2 regions of the Caballeronia sp. LZ029 genome follow, and region 2 is predicted to be linked to the other one. Evidence: riboswitches for the same ligand, from Rfam matches in the RefSeq annotation. Region 2 holds a riboswitch; the other holds the start of a gene.
What was found. Region 2 has a riboswitch for cobalamin ahead of cobG (precorrin-3B synthase). Riboswitches for the same ligand answer to the same signal wherever they lie in the genome.

Region 1: it holds a riboswitch for cobalamin, as region 2 does, so the genes downstream of both, QCE73_RS03310 (TonB-dependent receptor domain-containing protein) here and cobG (precorrin-3B synthase) in region 2, are expected to answer to the same signal.

What each region holds. Positions count from the first base shown of each region.
Region 1 covers NZ_JARUXO010000001.1:710,814-720,218, forward strand. Annotated here, with positions in the region: gene QCE73_RS03285 (SIMPL domain-containing protein) at 1-71, opposite strand, end outside; gene QCE73_RS03290 (EVE domain-containing protein) at 148-606, opposite strand; RNA gene ssrS (6S RNA) at 677-858, opposite strand; gene QCE73_RS03300 (cell division protein ZapA) at 953-1,267, opposite strand; gene QCE73_RS03305 (ATPase) at 1,264-1,632, opposite strand; cobalamin riboswitch at 1,891-2,216, shown strand; gene QCE73_RS03310 (TonB-dependent receptor domain-containing protein) at 2,296-4,170, shown strand; gene QCE73_RS03315 (iron ABC transporter permease) at 4,206-5,204, shown strand; gene QCE73_RS03320 (ABC transporter ATP-binding protein) at 5,201-5,977, shown strand; gene cobT (nicotinate-nucleotide--dimethylbenzimidazole phosphoribosyltransferase) at 5,988-7,040, shown strand; gene QCE73_RS03330 (adenosylcobinamide-GDP ribazoletransferase) at 7,040-7,798, shown strand; gene cobC (alpha-ribazole phosphatase family protein) at 7,783-8,352, shown strand; gene QCE73_RS03340 (cobalamin-binding protein) at 8,980-9,405, opposite strand, start outside.
Region 2 covers NZ_JARUXO010000004.1:978,525-987,929, forward strand. Annotated here, with positions in the region: gene cbiE (precorrin-6y C5,15-methyltransferase (decarboxylating) subunit CbiE) at 1-724, opposite strand, end outside; cobalamin riboswitch at 801-990, shown strand; gene cobG (precorrin-3B synthase) at 1,054-2,322, shown strand; gene QCE73_RS30530 (precorrin-8X methylmutase) at 2,315-2,941, shown strand; gene QCE73_RS30535 (precorrin-2 C(20)-methyltransferase) at 2,938-3,666, shown strand; gene cobJ (precorrin-3B C(17)-methyltransferase) at 3,654-5,306, shown strand; gene QCE73_RS30545 (VWA domain-containing protein) at 5,282-5,869, opposite strand; gene QCE73_RS30550 (AAA family ATPase) at 5,989-6,984, opposite strand; gene cobN (cobaltochelatase subunit CobN) at 6,981-9,405, opposite strand, start outside.

The DNA.
Region 1 (9,405 bases), on a different contig from region 2:
TGAGAAAGGGTGAACGCTGCGCCCGACATCGCGAGGAGCGCGAGTGCGGCAGCGGTTTTCTTGTTGATCATCGAAGGACTCCGAACGCGGGATATCGCGTGATTCGCGACGGGATTTAGTCGCGGCCTTCGTGTCGTAAGTTCCTTGTTAGACGAGTTGTTCGGTAATAAAGCGCCACTGCGCTTCGGTCACCGGCGTGATCGACAGGCGATTGCCGCGCGCGAGCACCTGCATGTCCGCGAGCGCCTCGTGTTCACGCAACGCGGCGAGCGGAATCAGCGCGGTCTTCTTCACGAACTTGACATCTACGAGCATCCAGCGCGGCGCTTCCTGCGTGGACTTGGGATCGTAGTAATCGCTCTTCGGATCGAACTGCGTGGGATCGGGATACGCCGTCGAGCACACTTTCGCGATGCCCGCGATGCCCGGCTCGGGGCAGCTTGAATGATAGAAGAGTACGCCGTCGCCGATCTGCATCTGATCGCGCATGAAGTTGCGCGCCTGATAGTTGCGCACGCCCGTCCACGGCAAGGTTTTTTTCGGCGCGTGCGCGAGGTGATCGATGCTCGCCTCGTCCGGTTCGGACTTCATCAGCCAGTAGCGCATGATTGTTCGTTATGCGGAATCGACGATGCAAATGAAAACGGCACCGGAAAAACCGATGCCGTTCTTTAGATAGGTCCCCGCCACGGCCGCTAGGCCGGCATCCTGAACCTGGGTTCAAGATTTGTCGCGGTAAGCAACACTTCGGGTACATCGGACTAGCGACGCGCGCGCCCGTGCTGCAAGGTTCCGCAACCGTGCCAATGTGACATTGGTTCAAGGAATATATGACCTTGGCGCACCAGGCAGGGAAACGTCACTCTACACCAATCGTTTGCCTTTCGCAGCCCCGCCGCAGTTTCTTTTTTCGATTGACATTGCGCGCCGATTGACTCGACGCACAGACATCTCACTGCACTTCGTATTGCGCGATGACGGCGCCGAGTTGCTCGTTCATCGAATGCATCGTGCGACGGATTTCCTCGGCGGGGAAGGCCTCGCCGTGACGCACGCTGTCCTGCAACTTAAGCAATTCCGACGCCAGCGAAAGCGCTGCCATCACCGCGATGCGATCCGTGCCGCGCACGTTGCTTGCGTTGCGCACCTTGTTCATCTCGGCATCGACGCGTGCGACTGCTTCGCGCAATGCGCCTTCCGTTTCCGGCGAGCACGCGAGGCGATACGGCTGCCCGAGAATGGAGACTTCGATCTGCGTGGTCGTCATGCCTTCTCTCCTTGATGATGCTCGCCGTGCAATTCCGCTTCATGTGCTTCCGGGGAATCGGCTTCGAGGAGATCGAGTTGATTGTCGGCTTCGTCATGCTGCCCGGTTTTCGCGCGCGGCAGCTTTTCGAGAATCGCGTTGAGGCGAACTTGCGCGTCGTCGATTTTCGCGGAGAGCGAATCGCGTTCGGATTGCAGCGTATCGCGCTCTTCACGCACTTGCGCAAGCTCGGCCTGCACGTTCGCATAGTCGGCGCGCAGTTGTTCGAGTTGGTCTTGCAGCGCCTGGCGCGCCTGATTGTGGCGCTCGCTGATCTGGATCAGCCGGCCGATATTTCCTGACAGTGATTCGAGTTCGTTGAGCATGTGCTGCGTCCTCTAAAGACCTCGCATTTTAGCGCGGTTCAACGGAGCTTCCGATAATTGTCTCGTTTCGAGACGTAACAACATGCGATCTTGCGCTTAATCCTTCGAATCAAGCGCATGTCGACATGCATTCGTGTGCAGAAAACGCGAGCGCTGTTGATGGCTCGTGAGGACAGGCCGGCCGATTCTCGTTCGATTCGTCATGTGCCGCGCCCAACTGTCCGCGCCGTTTTCTTGACGGCCCCAACACGCGCTCCTACACTTGCCGCACTTTTTGGTGCTCGCATTCGCGGATCTCGCGGATGCAGTCAAACGGGAAACAGGGAGCGAAGTCTCCGAAGTCCGACCGGGACCAACCTGGGACGAGCCAACCTGTGCTGCCCCCGCAACGGTAAGCGACCGCAACGCAAGTTGCAAGTCGTCTCATGCGCGTTTTTGCAGCGCGAGCGTGTGGATTTTCATCACACAGGGTTCATTGCCCGAATCGACTGCAAGAAACGTGTCGACGCCACTGCGCACGATGCGCGGGAAGGCGAGACGATTCATCGCCAGCCCGGATACCGGCCAGAGTTCGACGCATCGGCGCTGATCGCGCGGTGCGTTCGTCGCGCATCGTCCTCGCGGGGAGCGGGGTCGCGCTCACGCGAAACGGACACTTCATTCATGGTATTGCCACAGGCCGCCCTCAAGAACGGCCGCTCTCGTCATGGCGCGCTCGTTGCCGCGGTCATCGGTTTGCCGCTCGCCGGCGCCGCACATGCCGCCGATGACGCTTCGCAAGCGCTTGCTCCTGTCGTCGTCACCGCGACGCGCGCGCCGCAGCCGCTCGCCGAATCGATCCCGCAGACATCGGTGTTCGATGAACAGGACATCGCCGACGCCAACGCCGACGATGCGCTCGGCCTCATCGCGCTCGCGCCCGGCGTGCAGATCACGCGCAACGGCGGACCGGGCGCGACGTCGGGTCTCTACATACGCGGCGCGGCGTCCTCGCAATCGCTCGTTTTGATCGATGGCGTGCGCGTCGAATCGGCGTCGCTCGGCGCGGCGCAGCTATCGCAACTGATGCTCGATCAGATCGGGCGCGTCGAGGTCGTGAACGGCAATGTGTCGGCGTTGTACGGCTCGAATGCGATCGGCGGCGTCGTGCAGATCTTCACGAAGGAAGGCGAGCCGCATCCGCCGCGCTTCAACTTCGAAGCCGAATACGGCAGCTATCACACGCAGCGTCAGTCGGCGGGCGTGAGCGGCGCGCTCGACAAGGACGGCCGCACGACCTTCAGCCTGAACGTCTCGCGCGAGAAGACCGACGGCTTTTCGTCGATCGATCCGAATATCGCGCCCGGCGCGAATCCGAACGCGAACGGCTATCTGAACGAGAGCGTCGCGGCGACGCTGCGCCACCAGTTCAGCGACAAGTGGGACGCGGGCGTGCGCTTCCTGCAATCGAACGGCATCAGCAGTTTCGACGATGCCTACGGCCTGCCGACCGATATCAACGAATCGCACGATCGCGTGCGCTCGGCGTCGGTGTTCGCGAACGGCAAAATCACCGGCGACTGGACCACGCACTTCACGATCGCGCAGGGACAGGACCGCGCGAACATCGAGCAGAACGGCGTCTATACGAACCGCTTCAATTCGGAGAACCGTCAATACACGTGGCAGAACGACTTCAAAATCAGCGACGCGCACAAGCTGCTCTTCGGTTACGAGCATCTCGATCAGACGCTCGATTCCGATCAGCTCACTGCGCCCGATCGTCACGTGAATTCGGTGTTCGCGGGCTACGTGGGCCACATCGGCGCGAGCGAATTGCAGGCGAATCTGCGTCACGACCAGTATTCCGATTTCGGCGGCGCGAACAGCTACTATCTGGGCTACGCGTATAACTTCGATGCGCACTGGAAGGCGAGCGCGAGCTATGCGGCATCGTTTCGCGCGCCGAGTTTCGACGACCTCTACTATCCGTTCAGCGGCAACCCGTCGATTCAGCCGGAGCGCAGCCATTCGGTCGAGGCGGCATTGCAGTACGCATCGAATGCGCTCGGCGTCGCGCGCGTGACGCTGTTCCAGACGCGCTATTCGAATCTGATCGACTATGTGTCCGACGGCGGTTTCTACTATGTCGCGCAGAACGTCGGGCGGGCGAAGGTGCAGGGCATCGAGGGATCGTGGGCGGGACACGTCGGCGCAACCGACGTGCGCGCGGGCGTCACGTTCCAGAATCCCGTCGACGAGACGAATCACGAGGATCTGACGCGGCGCGCGCGGCGTTTCGCGACGCTCACGGCGCATCGCACGATCGGGCGCTGGCGTGTCGGCGGCGAGTGGATCGTGAGCGGGCAACGCAGCGACTACGATTCGACGCTCGCGGGGTATGGCATCGTGAATCTTTCGGCGCGCTACGACATCTCGAAGTCGTGGTATGTCACGGCGCGCATCGACAATCTGTTCGACAAGGACTATGAACTCGCGTACTCGTACAACACGCCACGGCGCAGCGCGTACATCACGTTGGGCTGGCATCCGTCGTGAGCCACGCGCCTGAGCGGCTTGCGCGTCCGCACGCGATGAACGCGAGCCGCGCGGCCGCGATCTGGATCGCGCTCGGCGTCGCGACGTTCGTCGTGCTCGTGGCGTCGCTGATGACGGGCAGCGTGACGTTGCCCGTATCGCGTGCGCTCGGCGCGCTCTTTCACGCGAACGCCGCGACACCCGATATCGCCGATGAGATCGTGCTCACACTACGTTTGCCGCGCGCGCTCGCGGGCTTCGCAACGGGTGCGCTGCTCGCGACGGCCGGCGCGCTGCTGCAAGTGCTGCTGAGGAATCCGCTCGCGGAACCGTACGTGCTCGGCGTGTCCGGCGGCGCGGCGACGTTCGCGCTTGCCGCGATGCTCGCATCGGTGCCGTGGTGGGGCGTCGATATCGCAGCGTGCGCGGGCGCGTTCGCATCGATCGTCGTCGTGCTCGGACTCGCGCGCAAGGACCTTTGGCAAAGCGGACAGGATGCGTCGCCGAGACTCCTGCTGACGGGCGTCGTGATCGCGTCGGGATGGGGCGCGCTGATCACGCTGATTCTGAGCATCGCGCCCGAGAACCGGCTGCGCGGCATGATCTTCTGGCTGACGGGCGATCTCAACGGCGCGGCGGCGCCGTGGCCGGCGTTGATCGCGCTCGCTGTCGCGCTCGTCGCGATCGTTCCGGTCGCGCCGCAACTGAACGTGCTGCTGCGCGGCGATGCCATCGCGCGTGCGCTCGGCGTGCCGGTCGAGCGTTTGCGCCTGCGTGTGTATCTCGTCGCATCGATCGCCGCGGCGGCCGCCGTGACGACGGCGGGGACCATCGGCTTCGTCGGGCTCGTCGTGCCGCATCTGCTGCGCCTTGCGTTCGGCAACGATCAGCGCATGCTCGTGCCCGCCGCCGCGCTCGCGGGCGGCCTCGCCGTGATGGCCGCCGATCTCGCCGCGCGCACCGTGATCGCGCCCGCGCAATTGCCGGTGGGCGTCGTGACGGCGTTGATCGGCGTGCCGATGTTCCTGTGGATGCTCCTGCGGAGACCGCGATGAGCCTGCAACTCGATGCCATCGTGCTTCGCGCGGGCGCGCGCACGCTCATCGGCGGTCTCACGCAGACGATCGCGGCGGGCGAAGTATGGTGCATCGCCGGGCCGAACGGCGCGGGCAAGACGACGCTCATCAACGTGCTCGCCGGTCTCGCGAAACCCGCATCGGGCCGCGTGTCGCTCGACGGCCGCGCGCTCGCAGCATGGCGCGCGGCTGACCTCGCACGTCGACGCGCGTTGATGCCGCAAGCCACGCACGACGCCTTCAGCGCGACCGTGCTCGACACCGTGCTGCTCAACCGCCTTCCGTATCTCACCGGCTGGGGCTGGGAGAACGAAGACGACCGCAACGCGGCGCGCGCGGCACTGGAAACGCTCGGTCTCGCGTCCTTCGCCGCGCGCGACGTGCTGACGCTCTCGGGCGGCGAACGCCAGCGCGTCGCGCTGGCCGCCGTGCTGTGCCAGAACGCGCCGTGCCTGTTGCTCGACGAACCGCTTTCGCATCTCGACCTGCATCATCAGATCGACTGTCTGCACGCGTTGCGCGACGCCGCGCGCGAGCACAAGCGCACCGTAATCTTCTCGTGCCACGATCTGAATCTCGCGCGCCGTTTCGCGACGCACGCGCTGCTGCTTGACGGTCACGGCGGCGCGCACGCGGGCCTCGTCACCGATGTCCTCACGCCCGAACGCGCGAGCGCGGCATTCGGCTATCCGCTCGCGCTGATTCGCGACGGCGAGCATGAAGCGCTCGTGCCTTCCATTCATCGCCCTTGAAGGAATTTCGATGTCCACGCTCAACGACATCCCGTTGCCCCGCGCACTCGACCGCGCGCTCGAAGCTGAACTGCGCCGCATCATCGACATGAAGACGAAGCCGCCCGGCAGTCTCGGGCGGCTCGAATCTCTCGCGCTGCAAATGGGCCTGATCCAGCGCACGACGAAGCCGCGCATCGAACGTCCCGCGATGATCGTGTTCGCGGGCGATCACGGCATCGCGAAAGAGGGCGTGAGTTCGTTTCCGCAGGAAGTGACGGCGCAGATGGTCGCGAATTTTCTGACGGGCGGCGCGGCGATCAACGCGCTGTCGCGCTCGGTCGGCATGTCGCTGGAAGTCGTCGATGCGGGCGTCGCGACACCGATTCCGATCGATCACGGATACGAACGTCTGTCGCTCGGGCTCGGCACGCGCAACTTCGCGCAGGAGCCTGCGATGTCGCGCGAGACCGCGCTCGAAGGCATCGCGCGGGGCGCTGCGCGCGTGCGGCATCACGCGTCGCTCGGCACGAACGTGATCGGCTTCGGCGAGATGGGCATCGCGAATACGTCGGCGGCGGCGTGTCTGATGAGCCGTCTGTGCGATCTGCCGATCGACGAATGCGTCGGGCGCGGCACGGGCCTCGACGACCACGGTCTCGCGCACAAGCGCGATGTGCTCGGCCGCGCGCTCGCGCTGCATCGCAATGAAGGCGATGCGATCGACACGCTCGCGACCTTCGGCGGTTTCGAGATCGCGATGATCGCGGGCGCGTATCTCGCCGCCGCATGCGAAGGCATGACGATTCTCGTCGATGGATTCATCGCGACATCGGCGTTGCTGGTGGCCGCGAAGATCGCGCCCGAGGTGCTCGATTACTGCGTGTTCGCGCATGCGTCGAACGAAACCGGGCATCGGCGTATGCTCGCGCATTTCGATGCCGCGCCGCTGCTGGAACTCGATCTCCGGCTCGGCGAAGGCACGGGCGCGGCGCTCGCTTTGCCGATCCTGCGCGCGGCCGTCGCGTTCATCGACGAGATGGCGAGCTTCGAGTCGGCGGGTGTGTCGAACAAAGCCGATTGATGCGACCGCTCGACGAACTGCGCTACTTCTTCACGGCGCTCGGCTATTTCACGCGCGTGCCGGTGCCGCGCTGGGTCGGCTTCGAGCGCGAATATCTGAACGCGGCGGCGCGTTACTTTCCGCTCGTCGGCGCGATGGTCGGCGGCGTTGCGGCGCTCGTCTATCTCCTGGCGCTGCGCGTGTTTCCGGCGGGCGTCGCCGTGTTGCTTTCGATGGCCGCGACGCTCGTCATGACCGGCGCGTTCCATGAAGACGGACTCGCGGATTGCGTCGATGCGTTTGGCGGTGCGTACACGCGCGAGGATGCGTTGCGCATCATGCACGACTCGCGCATCGGTGCGTTCGGCGCGATTGCGCTCGTGATCGCGATTGCGTTGAAGTGGCAGGCGCTCGCTGCGTTGCCGCCGCAACGCGTCGCGATGACGATGATCGCCGCACACGCCGCGAGCCGCGCGTTCGCGATCAGCTATCTCGTCACGCTCGATTACGTGCGCGCCGAAGGCAAGGCCAAGCCGGTCGCGCAGCGCATGAGTCTTGCATCGTTTGCGCTGGCGCTCGTGTTCGGTTTGCCGTGGCTCTTCGTGATCGACTGGAAGCTCGCGTGCTTCACGATCGGCGTGCTGATCGTTTTGCGCTTTTTTATCGGGCGATACTTCGTGCGTCGCATCGGCGGGTATACGGGCGATTGCCTCGGCTTCGCGCAGCAAGTGTTCGAAATCACGATCTATCTCATCGGGCTCGCATGGATCTCGTCCTGATTCGACATCCGGAAGTCGCTATCGAAGCGGGCGTGTGCTATGGGCAAACCGATGTGCCCTTGCGGTGCGATGTGCGCGATTTTGCCGCTGCATTGACGGCGCGGATGAAGGCGCTGAACGTGCCCGCATGTGTCGATGGATGGCATGCGAGCCCGCTTGTGCGATGCGCATCGCTGGCGCAGGTTCTTTCCGTCGATGCGCATATCGACGCGCGTCTCTCTGAAATGCACTTCGGCAAGTGGGAAGGCCGCGCGTGGGATACGATCGATCGCGCGCTCATCGATGATTGGGCCGGTGATATCGAACATGCTCGTCCGCATGGCGGTGAGAGTTTTTCGCAGTTCGCGCAGCGGGTCGTTGGGTGGTTTGAGGCGACATGCGTCGGGCGGGGTGCTGTGCATGTTGTCGCTCATGCGGGGGTTATGCGCGTGCTTGCGGCGCATCTTCTCGGTATTTCTTATGAGAATGCGCTGCAATGGTCGATTGATTTTGGTGGGGTTGGTTGGTTCAGGTGCGTGCGGGGGGAGTGGGTTCTGGTGCGGTGGAATGCTTAGGCTTTCGCCGGATCCCGGGTTCGTGTCGGTTTATTAGCACTGCCCCTCCCCGGGGCGGGGGTCACTTTCTTTGCTGCTGCAAAGAAAGTAACCAAAGAAAGCAGCTTCTCGCCGCCCGCGGTCACACGCAGTTTGGCCATGCTTGCCAGCCCGCGGTGGCCCTCGCCTAAGTGTCGCCCCCAAAGGACCAACCAGGCTTGGCTCGCGCACGGTCTGACGCGCTAGTTGTTTTAGGGCGCTGGTTCAGCACGAAAGAGCTTCGGCACAGCGCTGCGCGCTGCCGTTGGGGATGCGAGGGAAACCGTCGAGAAGAAGCGCACGCGCACCCGCACCCGATTGACCCATCGGCCGCGAAGCGGGCCGGAGCTATTTGGTGCTGAACCAGTTTCTTGTGTGGTGCGATGTGTCGGACCGTGCGCGGTCCAAGCCCTTATCTGCTTGTGGGGGCACTCGCTACAGCCGGGCCATTAGGCCAATCGTCTGTGCCGCGGCCGGTGTGAAGTGCTTAGGCTGGGGATAGCTGTTTCTTTGGTTACTTTCTTTGCAGCAGCAAAGAAAGTGACTGCCGCCCCGCACAGGGGCAGTGCTAATAGACCAACAACAAAACGGGATCCGGCGAAAACCCAGCTATTCCACCCGCCGCCCGCGAGCCGCATCGAAATCGCGGCAAAGCTCCGCCGCACCAATTGCGAGCCGAGGAGTCGGCCGATTGATGAGATCCCCATCGATCCCAAAGAGATTCCCCCGCGCGACCGCCGTCAACGATGTCCAGCGCTTCCATCGCTCAAGCGCAGGCAACTGGCGATCCGGTTTCGTCGCGCCGGGCGTAGCGGTGACGATCGCTTCGGGATTCGCCGCGAGCACGGCTTCGGTCGATATCGTCGGCACGCGCGGCTTTTCCGCCGCGAATACGTTCACGCCGCCGCACAGCCCGATCACTTCGTCGAAGACGTTGTCGCGATTGAGCGTCATCAGCGGATCGTCCCAGACCTGATAGAACACGCTCACGGGCGCCCGCGCCGCATAACGCGCGCGCAGTTGCGCGATATCGCG
Region 2 (9,405 bases):
CGGCGCGCACGTCGCGCTTGGTGAGCTGGCCGTCGTGACGATATGCGTCGTCGGGCAAACCGGGCGTGAGCGGCGGCCCGGCGTGCCCGGCATGCGTGCGGCATTCGATCGCGACGAGATTGAGCGCGGCGACGAGCGGCTCGCGCCAGTCGTCGGCACGCTCGTCGATACGACGCTCCCTGTCACCGCCGAGATGCTCGAACACGGTCATGCGGCTTGCGCCGAAACCATGCGCGGTCAGGAGCGCGGCGACGGCGGCGGGCGTCGCGCCGTCCGCGCTCAAGACGAGCAGGCGCACGCCGCGATGCAGGCTCGCGAGCAGCGACGCGACGGGGCGCCCGACGAGCGACACGCACACGGCGTCCTGCAACGCCCAGCGCAAACGCGCCGCCGCGAGCGACAGCGACGAAGGCGCGGGAATGACGCGCATCTCGCCGTTGGCGACTTCACGCGCGAGCGTCGCGCCGACGCCGAAGCACATCGGATCCCCGCTCGCGAGCACGCATATGCGCGTCTTGCCGTCGCCGCGCCCGGCGAGCACGGCATCGAGCGAAAAGGGTTTCGGCCACGGCACGCGGCTCGCGGCGATGCGCGCCGGCAGGAACGCGAGATGGCGCTCGCCGCCGTGAATCGACTGGGCGTCGAGCAGCGCGCGGCGCGCGACGCGGGACAGCCCGTGCCAGCCGTCTTCACCGATCCCCACTACGGTCAGCCAGTTCGACATGCGCCGCCTCCTTCACGTGATTCGTAATGCGCTTCAGGATGCTGCCCCGAAGCGCCTGGATGGTCGATAAAAGCGGGCATAATACAGGTCCGTCGGTGCCCGGGGTCGAAGAGACCCAGGGCCTAAGAGGGAACACAGAAAACTGTGGCTGCCCCCGCAATTGTACGCAGCGAGTCCGCGCTCCACTGCCACTGGTTTTTACCGGGAAGGCCGGCGCGAATGAAGACCTGCCAGCCAAGAGACCTGCCGACTCATCGCATTCGCGCGACGCCGACCGGGCGGGGTGTACCGGTTCGCTCATTACGCGCGAAGCCCAACGGGTCACGCTTTTGACTTCATTGAACCGCTCATCGCTCAACGCCGCGCCGCGCGCATCCGCGTGCCCGGGTTTGATGCGCATCGTGCCCGCGCGCGATGGCGGGCTCGCGCGCCTGCGGCTTGCGGGCGGCGTGTTGAGCGCGCACGCGGCGCGGGCCGTCGCGCGGGCGGCGCGTGACTGCGGCTCGGGCGTGATCGAGGTGACCAATCGTGCGAATCTCCAGTTGCGCGGCATCCGCGACGATGCCCACGCCGCGTTGATCGACATCGCGCTCGACGCGGGCCTCGGTCCGTCGAGCTCAGGCGGCGACGACATCCGCAACGTGATGCTCAGTCCGCTCGCAAGCGACGCCACGCGTGCGCTCGCCGCACAAATCATCGACGCGATGCAGGCCGACGCGTCGCTGCATGCGCTGTCGCCCAAATTCGCGCTCCAACTCGACGCCGGCGAGCGCCTCGCGATGCTCGATCATCCGCACGACCTGTGGCTCTCTGCAATCGACGATGGCGCGCGTTTCGCATTCGGCTTCGCGGGAACGATGCGACAGTGTCCGCTCGGCGCGATTCATCGCAGCGAACTAGTGACATTCGTGTCGGGCGTGCTGCGCAGGTTTCTCGCGCTGGCCACGCCTGACGAACATCGTATGCGCGATCTGCTCGCGCGTGTCGGCATCGCGCGCTTTCTCGAAACATTCGATTTCGACGCAGCCATTAAGCACTGGCGACGCGCACCCGCCGATGCATCCTTGCGCCTCGGCGCTCACGCCGAACCGTATCGCGCGACGTGGTACGCGGGCGCGCAAACGCCCCTCGGTCGTCTCGACGCGGCCACGCTCGAAGCCCTCGCCGATATCGCCGACACGCAAGCCGAAGGCCTTCTCGCGATGACACCGTGGCAAAGCGTGCTGATACCGGGCATCGCCGCGCATCACGCGCATGACGTGCTGCAACGTCTTCACGCGCTGGGCCTCGCGACCGACCCGCGCGATCCGCTCGCGCGCCTCATCGCGTGCGCGGGTTCCGATGGCTGCGCGAAAAGCCATGCCGATACCAAAGCCGACGCGCATCGCCTCGCTTCGCTGCTGCCCTCGCATGATGAAAGCGCGGTGCACTTAAGCGGCTGCGAGCGTTCGTGCGCGGCGGCGCATCCGGTCCCCGTGACGCTCTATGCAGTCGCGCCGGGACGATATGACCTGCATCGCGGCGCACGCATCGTCGCGAGCAATCTGACCATCGAAGAGGCGGCCGAACGGCTCGCCCGGAGCCATGCCGATGCTTGACTACATCCGCGACGGCGCGGAGATTTATCGTCAGTCCTTTGCGACGATCCGCGCCGAAGCCGACCTCGCCGCCCTTCCCGCCGATCTGGAAAAGCTCGCGGTGCGCCTGATCCATGCATGCGGCATGGTCGATATCGTGAGCGATCTGCGCTTTTCTTCCGGCGCTGGCATCGCCGGCCGGCAAGCGCTCGCGGCAGGCGCGCCGATTCTGTGCGATGCGCGCATGGTCGCGGAAGGCATCACGCGCGCGCGGCTGCCCGCCGATAACCGTGTCGTCTGCACATTGAACGATCCATCGATTCCCGAACGCGCCCGCGCGATGAACAACACGCGCTCGGCGGCCGCGCTCGAACTGTGGCGGCCGCATCTCGAAGGCGCGATCGTCGCGATCGGCAATGCGCCGACCGCGCTCTTTCATCTGCTCGACATGCTCGATGCGGGCGCACCGAAGCCCGCGCTCATCCTCGGCTTTCCGGTCGGATTCATCGGTGCGGCGGAATCCAAGGCGATGCTCGCCGCCGATAGCCGCGGCGTGCCCTTCGTCGCCCTGCTCGGCCGGCGCGGCGGCAGCGCGATGGCGGCGGCGGCAGTGAACGCACTTGCTTCGGAGGCCGAATGATGCGCGGGCGGCTTTATGGACTGGGCGTCGGTCCGGGCGATCCGGAGCTCATCACGCTGAAGGCGCTACGCTTGCTCAAGGCCGCGCCGGTGGTCGCTTATTTCGTCGCGAAGGGCAAGAAGGGCAATGCGTTCGGCATCATCGAATCGCATCTCGACGATACCCAGACGCGGCTGCCGCTCGTCTATCCGGTAACGACCGAGGCGCTCGAACCGCCGCTCTGCTACGAGACGATCATCAGCGCGTTCTACGACGAAGCCGCGCTCACGATCTCCGGGCATCTCGAAGCCGGGCGCGACGTCGCGGTGATCTGCGAAGGCGATCCGTTCTTTTACGGCTCGTACATGTATCTGCACGACCGTCTCGCTGCGCGCTTCGATGCGCATGTCGTGCCGGGCGTGTGCTCGATGCTCGGCGGCGTCGCGGTGCTGGGCGTGCCGCTCGTGTATCGCAATCAGAGCCTGTCGGTGCTGTCGGGCGTATTGCCCGAAGACGATCTGAAGCGCCGTCTCGAAGCGGCGGATGCGGCCGTCATCATGAAGCTCGGCCGCAACTTCGAGAAAGTGCGGCGCGTGCTCGGCGAACTCGGGCTCGATGAACGCGCGCTCTATGTCGAGCGCGCGACGATGGCGAATCAGCGCATCGTGCCGCTCGATGAAGTCGATCCGATGGCCTCGCCGTATTTCTCGCTGCTCGTCGTGCCGGGGAAAAAATGGCGCGCGTGAGTGCTTCCATGCCGATGGCGATCGTCATCCTCGGTGCGGGCGCGCTCGATACGGCGCGGCGCATTCAGGCGAACTTCGAACAATCGCGCATTCATGGCCTCGCCAGCCGCGTGAATGCGGACATCGCGTATGACGATTTCGGCGCGCACGTGCGCGCGTTGTATGCGTCGGGCACGCCGATCGTCGCGCTGTGCTCGGCGGGCATCGTGATTCGCGCGCTCGCGTCATCGCTTGCCGACAAGATCGCCGAACCGCCCGTGCTCGCCATCGCGCAGGATGGCAGCGCGGTCGTGCCGCTGCTCGGCGGGATGAGCGGCGTGAACGTGCTGGCGCGCGAGATCGGCGATGCGCTCGCCATCGCGCCCGCGATCACGACGAGCGGCGAGTTGCGCTTCGGTCAATGTCTGCTCGCGCCGCCCGAAGGTTATGCGCTCGCGGATATCGAGCGGGGCAAGCGCTTCGTGTCGGATTTGCTCGCGGGCGAAAGCACGCGCATCGAGGGCCACGCGCCCTGGCTCGACGATGCCGACCTGCCCCGCGCCGACGATGCACGTCTTGCCGTGCGCATCACGCCACTCGCCACGCACGACGAAGACAGTCTCGTGATTCATCCGCGCTGCGTGCTCGCGTGGATCGCGGAAGTATCGTCCGATGACGATGATGTCGCCGAACGCATACGTGCCGCGATGAGCGCGCAGGCGTTATCGCCGCTTGCGCTCGCGGCGTTGGCAGCGCCTGTGCGTTACATGACATGGCGTTCGCTCGAAGACGCCGCGCGTGCGCTGAACGTACCGCTGCGCTTTTGCGATGCCGCGCCGTTCGACGCCGATACGCAAGGCATCGCATTGCACGTGAGCGATACGCCCATCGATGCGCAATCGATCGGCCGTGCGCGCGGCGCGCTGACCGTGATCGGGCTCGGCCCCGGCAGCGCGGAACTGATGACGCCGGCCGCGCGCGCCGCGCTCATCGCTGCGCAAGACGTGCTCGGCTACGAAACCTATGTGCGCATGGCCGGACCGTTTCGCGACGATCAGCGCGTGCACATGACCGACAACCGCGAGGAACTGCAGCGCGCGCGGCACGCTTTCGAACTCGCGAGCGAGGGACGGCGCGTGGTCGTCGTATCCTCGGGCGATCCGGGCGTGTTCGCGATGGCCGCCGCCGTGCTCGAAGCGCTCGACGAAGGGCGCGCGGCGCATCCCGAATGGAGCGCGGTGAATCTCGCGATCGTGCCGGGCGTATCGGCATCGCTCGCGACGGCCGCGCGTGCCGGCGCGCCGCTCGGCCACGATTTTTGCGTGCTGTCGCTATCGGATAACCTGAAGCCGTGGGACGTGATCGAGAAACGCATCGCACACGCGGGTGAAGCCGATCTCGTGATGGCGTTCTATAACCCGCTGTCGAAAGCGCGGCCTTGGCAATTCGACCGGGCGATCGACATCGTGAAGCGCTATCGCGATCCGCACACGCCCGTCGTGTTGGGAAGAGACATCGGGCGACCGGCTGAAGCGTTGCGCATCGTCACGCTGGGCGAACTGAAAAGCGAACACGTCGATATGCGGACGATGGTGATCGTAGGTTCATCGACGACGCGTGTGGTGGGAGACTGGGTTTATACGCCGCGATGGTATGAGTGATCGCCGCCTTCGCTCAGCGCATCGGCGGTGATGTATCGCGCGCCCCAATCGAGGGCGAGCGCCTTGCCGCGTCCCGCACGAATCGAACCCTCTTCGAAATCCACGACGACGATTTCGTCGGCCGACGCGGGCGCTTGCGGCTTCTCGTTCGTGCGCCCGTCGGTCAGCACCCACAACCAGCGCCGCTGCGACGGCCTGTGCCTGGCCGCGCGTTCGAGCACCGTGGCGGCGCTCGATAACCCGAGCGCGAGCGGCGTGCCGCCACCGCCGCCGATCGGCGCGATCCAGCGCTCGTTGAACCAATGCGCCGCGCCCGGTTGCCGGCGCACTTCAGCGCGTCCGCCACCGAAACACACGAGCGCGATCGTCGCGCGTTCGCGATAGGCCCGGTCGAACAACGCAACGAGCATCCCCTTCGCGCGCGCGAGCCGCTCGCCCGCGAGCATCGAACCGGAGCAATCGAGCAGAAAGCAATGCAGCACCGCGCCCTCGCCCTGCGTGCGCCGATAGCGAAGATGCCGGGCGTCGAGACGCATCGAGCGCTTCGCACGCAGCGTCGACATCCAGTCGATCGACGCGCTCTCTTCACCCTCGCGCACAACGTAGCGGCCTTTCGTGCGCGACTCGTTCCATCGAAGGCGATGCCCCACGTCGAAGGCATCCGCGTCGCGCCTTCGATGGTTCAGGCTTTTTTTGCGGCGAGCGGCCTCACTTGCTTGACCTTCGCGATGCCCGTCGGCTCCGGCGGCATCGCGCCCCAGTCCGATTCACCCGAGCCTGCATCGCGCGGCGTGGATTCACGCGAGGCGGGTTCACGCGAAGGCGATTGACTCTCTCGCCGTCGATGCTTCAGCACCGCATCGGCGACGCGCTCGACATGCGTGACCGCCACGTTCGCTGCACCTTCCAGTGCAGCGAGCGCCCGCGCCGCGCGCAGCATCACGATATCGGCGCGCAAGCCGTCCACATGCGCGTCGATGCAAAGCTCGCTCACGCGCGCATGAACCGTATCGTCGAAATCGAATGACGAGAGCGCCGCGCGCGCCGCATGAATGCGCTGGCCCAGCGACGTCTGTTCGCTTTCGTGGCGCGCCCGAAATGCTTCGGGATCCGTATCGAATGCGAGCCGGGACTTCACGATGCGTTGGCGCACGTCTGCATCGAAGCAATTGCTCATCTCCACGGCGAGACCGAAACGATCGAGCAATTGCGGACGCAGCTCGCCTTCTTCCGGATTCATCGTGCCGATCAGCACGAAGCGCGCGTCATGCCGATGCGAAATGCCATCGCGCTCGATGATGTTCACGCCGCTCGCCGCGACATCGAGCAACTGATCGACGAGCGGATTCGGCAGAAGATTCACTTCATCGACATACAGCACGCCGAGATGCGCCTTCGCGAGCAGCCCCGGCGAAAACTTCACGCCGCCATCGCGCAATGCGCTTTGAATATCGAGCGTGCCGATCAGTTGTTCCTCGCTCGCGCCGAGCGGCAAAGTCACGAGCTTTCCCTCGGGCAACAGCTCCGCGAGTGCGCGCGCCGCCGTGGATTTCGCCGTGCCGCGCGGCCCGCTGACGAGCACGCCGCCGATCGATGGATCGACTGCCGCGAGCAAAAGCGCTTGCTGCAAGGGCGCTTGCGCAACGAGCGCGGTAAAGGGGAAAGTGTTCTGATTCAATGTTGTCGGCCCTCGATGCACTGTTCGACATCGAGCAGATGCCGTTCGACCTGCTCGCGATAGCCCGCGGGTTCCTGCCACAGGCCACGCTGCATCGCTTCGAGCAGGCGCTCGCAGATAGATTGCAGCGCGTGCGGATTGTGTTGCGTGATGAACTCGCGCGTGTCGGCGTCGTTCACATAGGCATCGGTGACGAGCGCGTATTGATGATCCGACACGACGCGCGCGGTGGCGTCGTAGCCGAAAAGATAATCGACGGTGGCGGCGAGTTCGGACGCGCCCTTGTAGCCATGCCGCTTCACGCCATCGATCCACTTCGGATTGACGACGCGCGAACGCACCACACGCGCGATCTCTTCGTTCAACGTGCGCACGCGCGGCGCGGCGGGATTGCTGTGATCGGCGTTATACGCGTGCGGCTGCACGCCCGACAGATAGCGCACGGCCGCGACCATGCCGCCTTGAAACTGGTGATAGTCGTTCGAATCGAGCAGATCGTGTTCGCGATTGTCCTGATTCTGCAGCACGACATCGAGCGTCGAAAGCCGCGTGCCGAAGCTCGCGCGCGCTTCGACGCCATCGCCCGTCTGCGAGTAGGCGTAACCGCCCGTGCTTTGATAGGCAGCGGAGAGATCGGCGTCGGACTGCCATTGTCTTGCGTCGATCAGCTCCTGCAAGCCCGCGCCGTATGCGCCCGGCTTCGTGCTGAACACGCGCCAGCCCGCGCGCCGCCGCGCTTCCTTCGCTTCGATGCCGCGCGCGATCAGTTCGTCGCGTTCGCGCAGGATGCGTGTGCGGATCGGGTTGATATCGTCGGGTTCGTCGTCGAGTTCGGCGACGGCCTGCACGGCCGCATCGAAGAGATGGATGAGGTTCGCGAACGCATCGCGGAAAAAGCCCGATACGCGCAGCGTCACGTCGATACGCGGCCGGTTGAAGATCGATATCGGCAGAATCTCGAAGTCGGTCACACGATGGCTGCCCGCCGCCCACTTCGGCCGCACGCCGATGAGCGCGAACGCCTGCGCGATATCGTCGCCGCCGGTGCGCATCGTCGCCGTGCCCCACACGGACAGGCCGATGGCGCGCGGAAAATCGCCGTGGTCCTGCACATGACGTTCGACCAGTGCGTTCGCCGACTTGAGTCCGAGCGACCAGGCCGCCTGCGTCGGCAATGCGCGTGTATCGACGGAATAGAAGTTGCGGCCCGTGGGCAGCACGTCGGGCCTGCCGCGCGACGGCGAACCGCTCGGACCCGGCGGCACGAAACGACCTTCGAGGCCGCGCTTCAATTGCAAAAGCTCTTGCGGGCCGCATGCATCCAGACGCGCGAGCACATCGCCGCGCAGACGTTCGAGCACGAGCGATGCATGCGGACCGGGCGCGGCGGCATCGTCGTCCGACAAAAGTTGCATCGCTAACGCTTCGAGGCGCTCGCGCGTATCGCCTTGATGACGCCACGGCGCATCGCTGACTTCCAGTAGCGCACGCGGACACGGCCCGTTCCACGGCGCAGCCCAGTCGGCATCGAGCGGATCGAAATCGGCGGGCAGTTGCAGATCGCGCGCGATCGCCGTGATGAGGCCCGCGTTCGCGCCCTGCCCGTCGCCGATCGGAAAGCGGCCGAGCGCGAGCAGCGTATCGCGGCGCTGCACGCCTTGCGGCGAGACGCCGAACACATGCAGGCCATCGCGAATCTGCGCTTCCTTCAGCTCGCAGAGATACGCGTCGGCGCGCGTGAGCAAGGCATCTTCGCCTACGGCATCGCGCGGCGCATCGAGACCGAGTTCTTCGTGCAGCCTGTTCTCGACGATGTTCGCGAGGATCGACCGGCGCAACAGCTTCGCGCGCCGCGCATCGACCATCAGCGCTTCGTAGTATTCGTCGACCTGACGCTCCAGATCCTGCAACGGCCCGTAGTTCTCGGCGCGCGTGAGCGGCGGCATCAGATGATCGATGATGACGGCCTGCGCGCGACGCTTCGCCTGACTGCCTTCGCCCGGATCGTTGACGATGAACGGATAGAGATGCGGCATCGGTCCGAGAATCGCATCGGGCCAGCACGACGACGACAACGCGACGCTCTTGCCCGGCAGCCATTCGAGGTTGCCATGCTTGCCGACATGCACGATCGCATCCATCTGAAAGCGCAGACGCAACCAGACATAGAACGCGAGATACGAATGCGGCGGAACGAGTTCGGCATCGTGATAGCTCGCGTAATCGTGGCGTTCGCGCGAGCGCGAAGGCTGAATGCCGATGAAGACTTCGCCGCAACGATAGCCCGCGATCATGAAGCGGCCGCGTCTTATGGTGGGATCGTCTTCGGGCGTGCCCCAGGTCTTTTCCAGCGCGGCCCGCGCATCGGCGGGCAACGTGCGATACGCGTCGAGATAGTCATCGAGCGCGAGACTCTGCAGC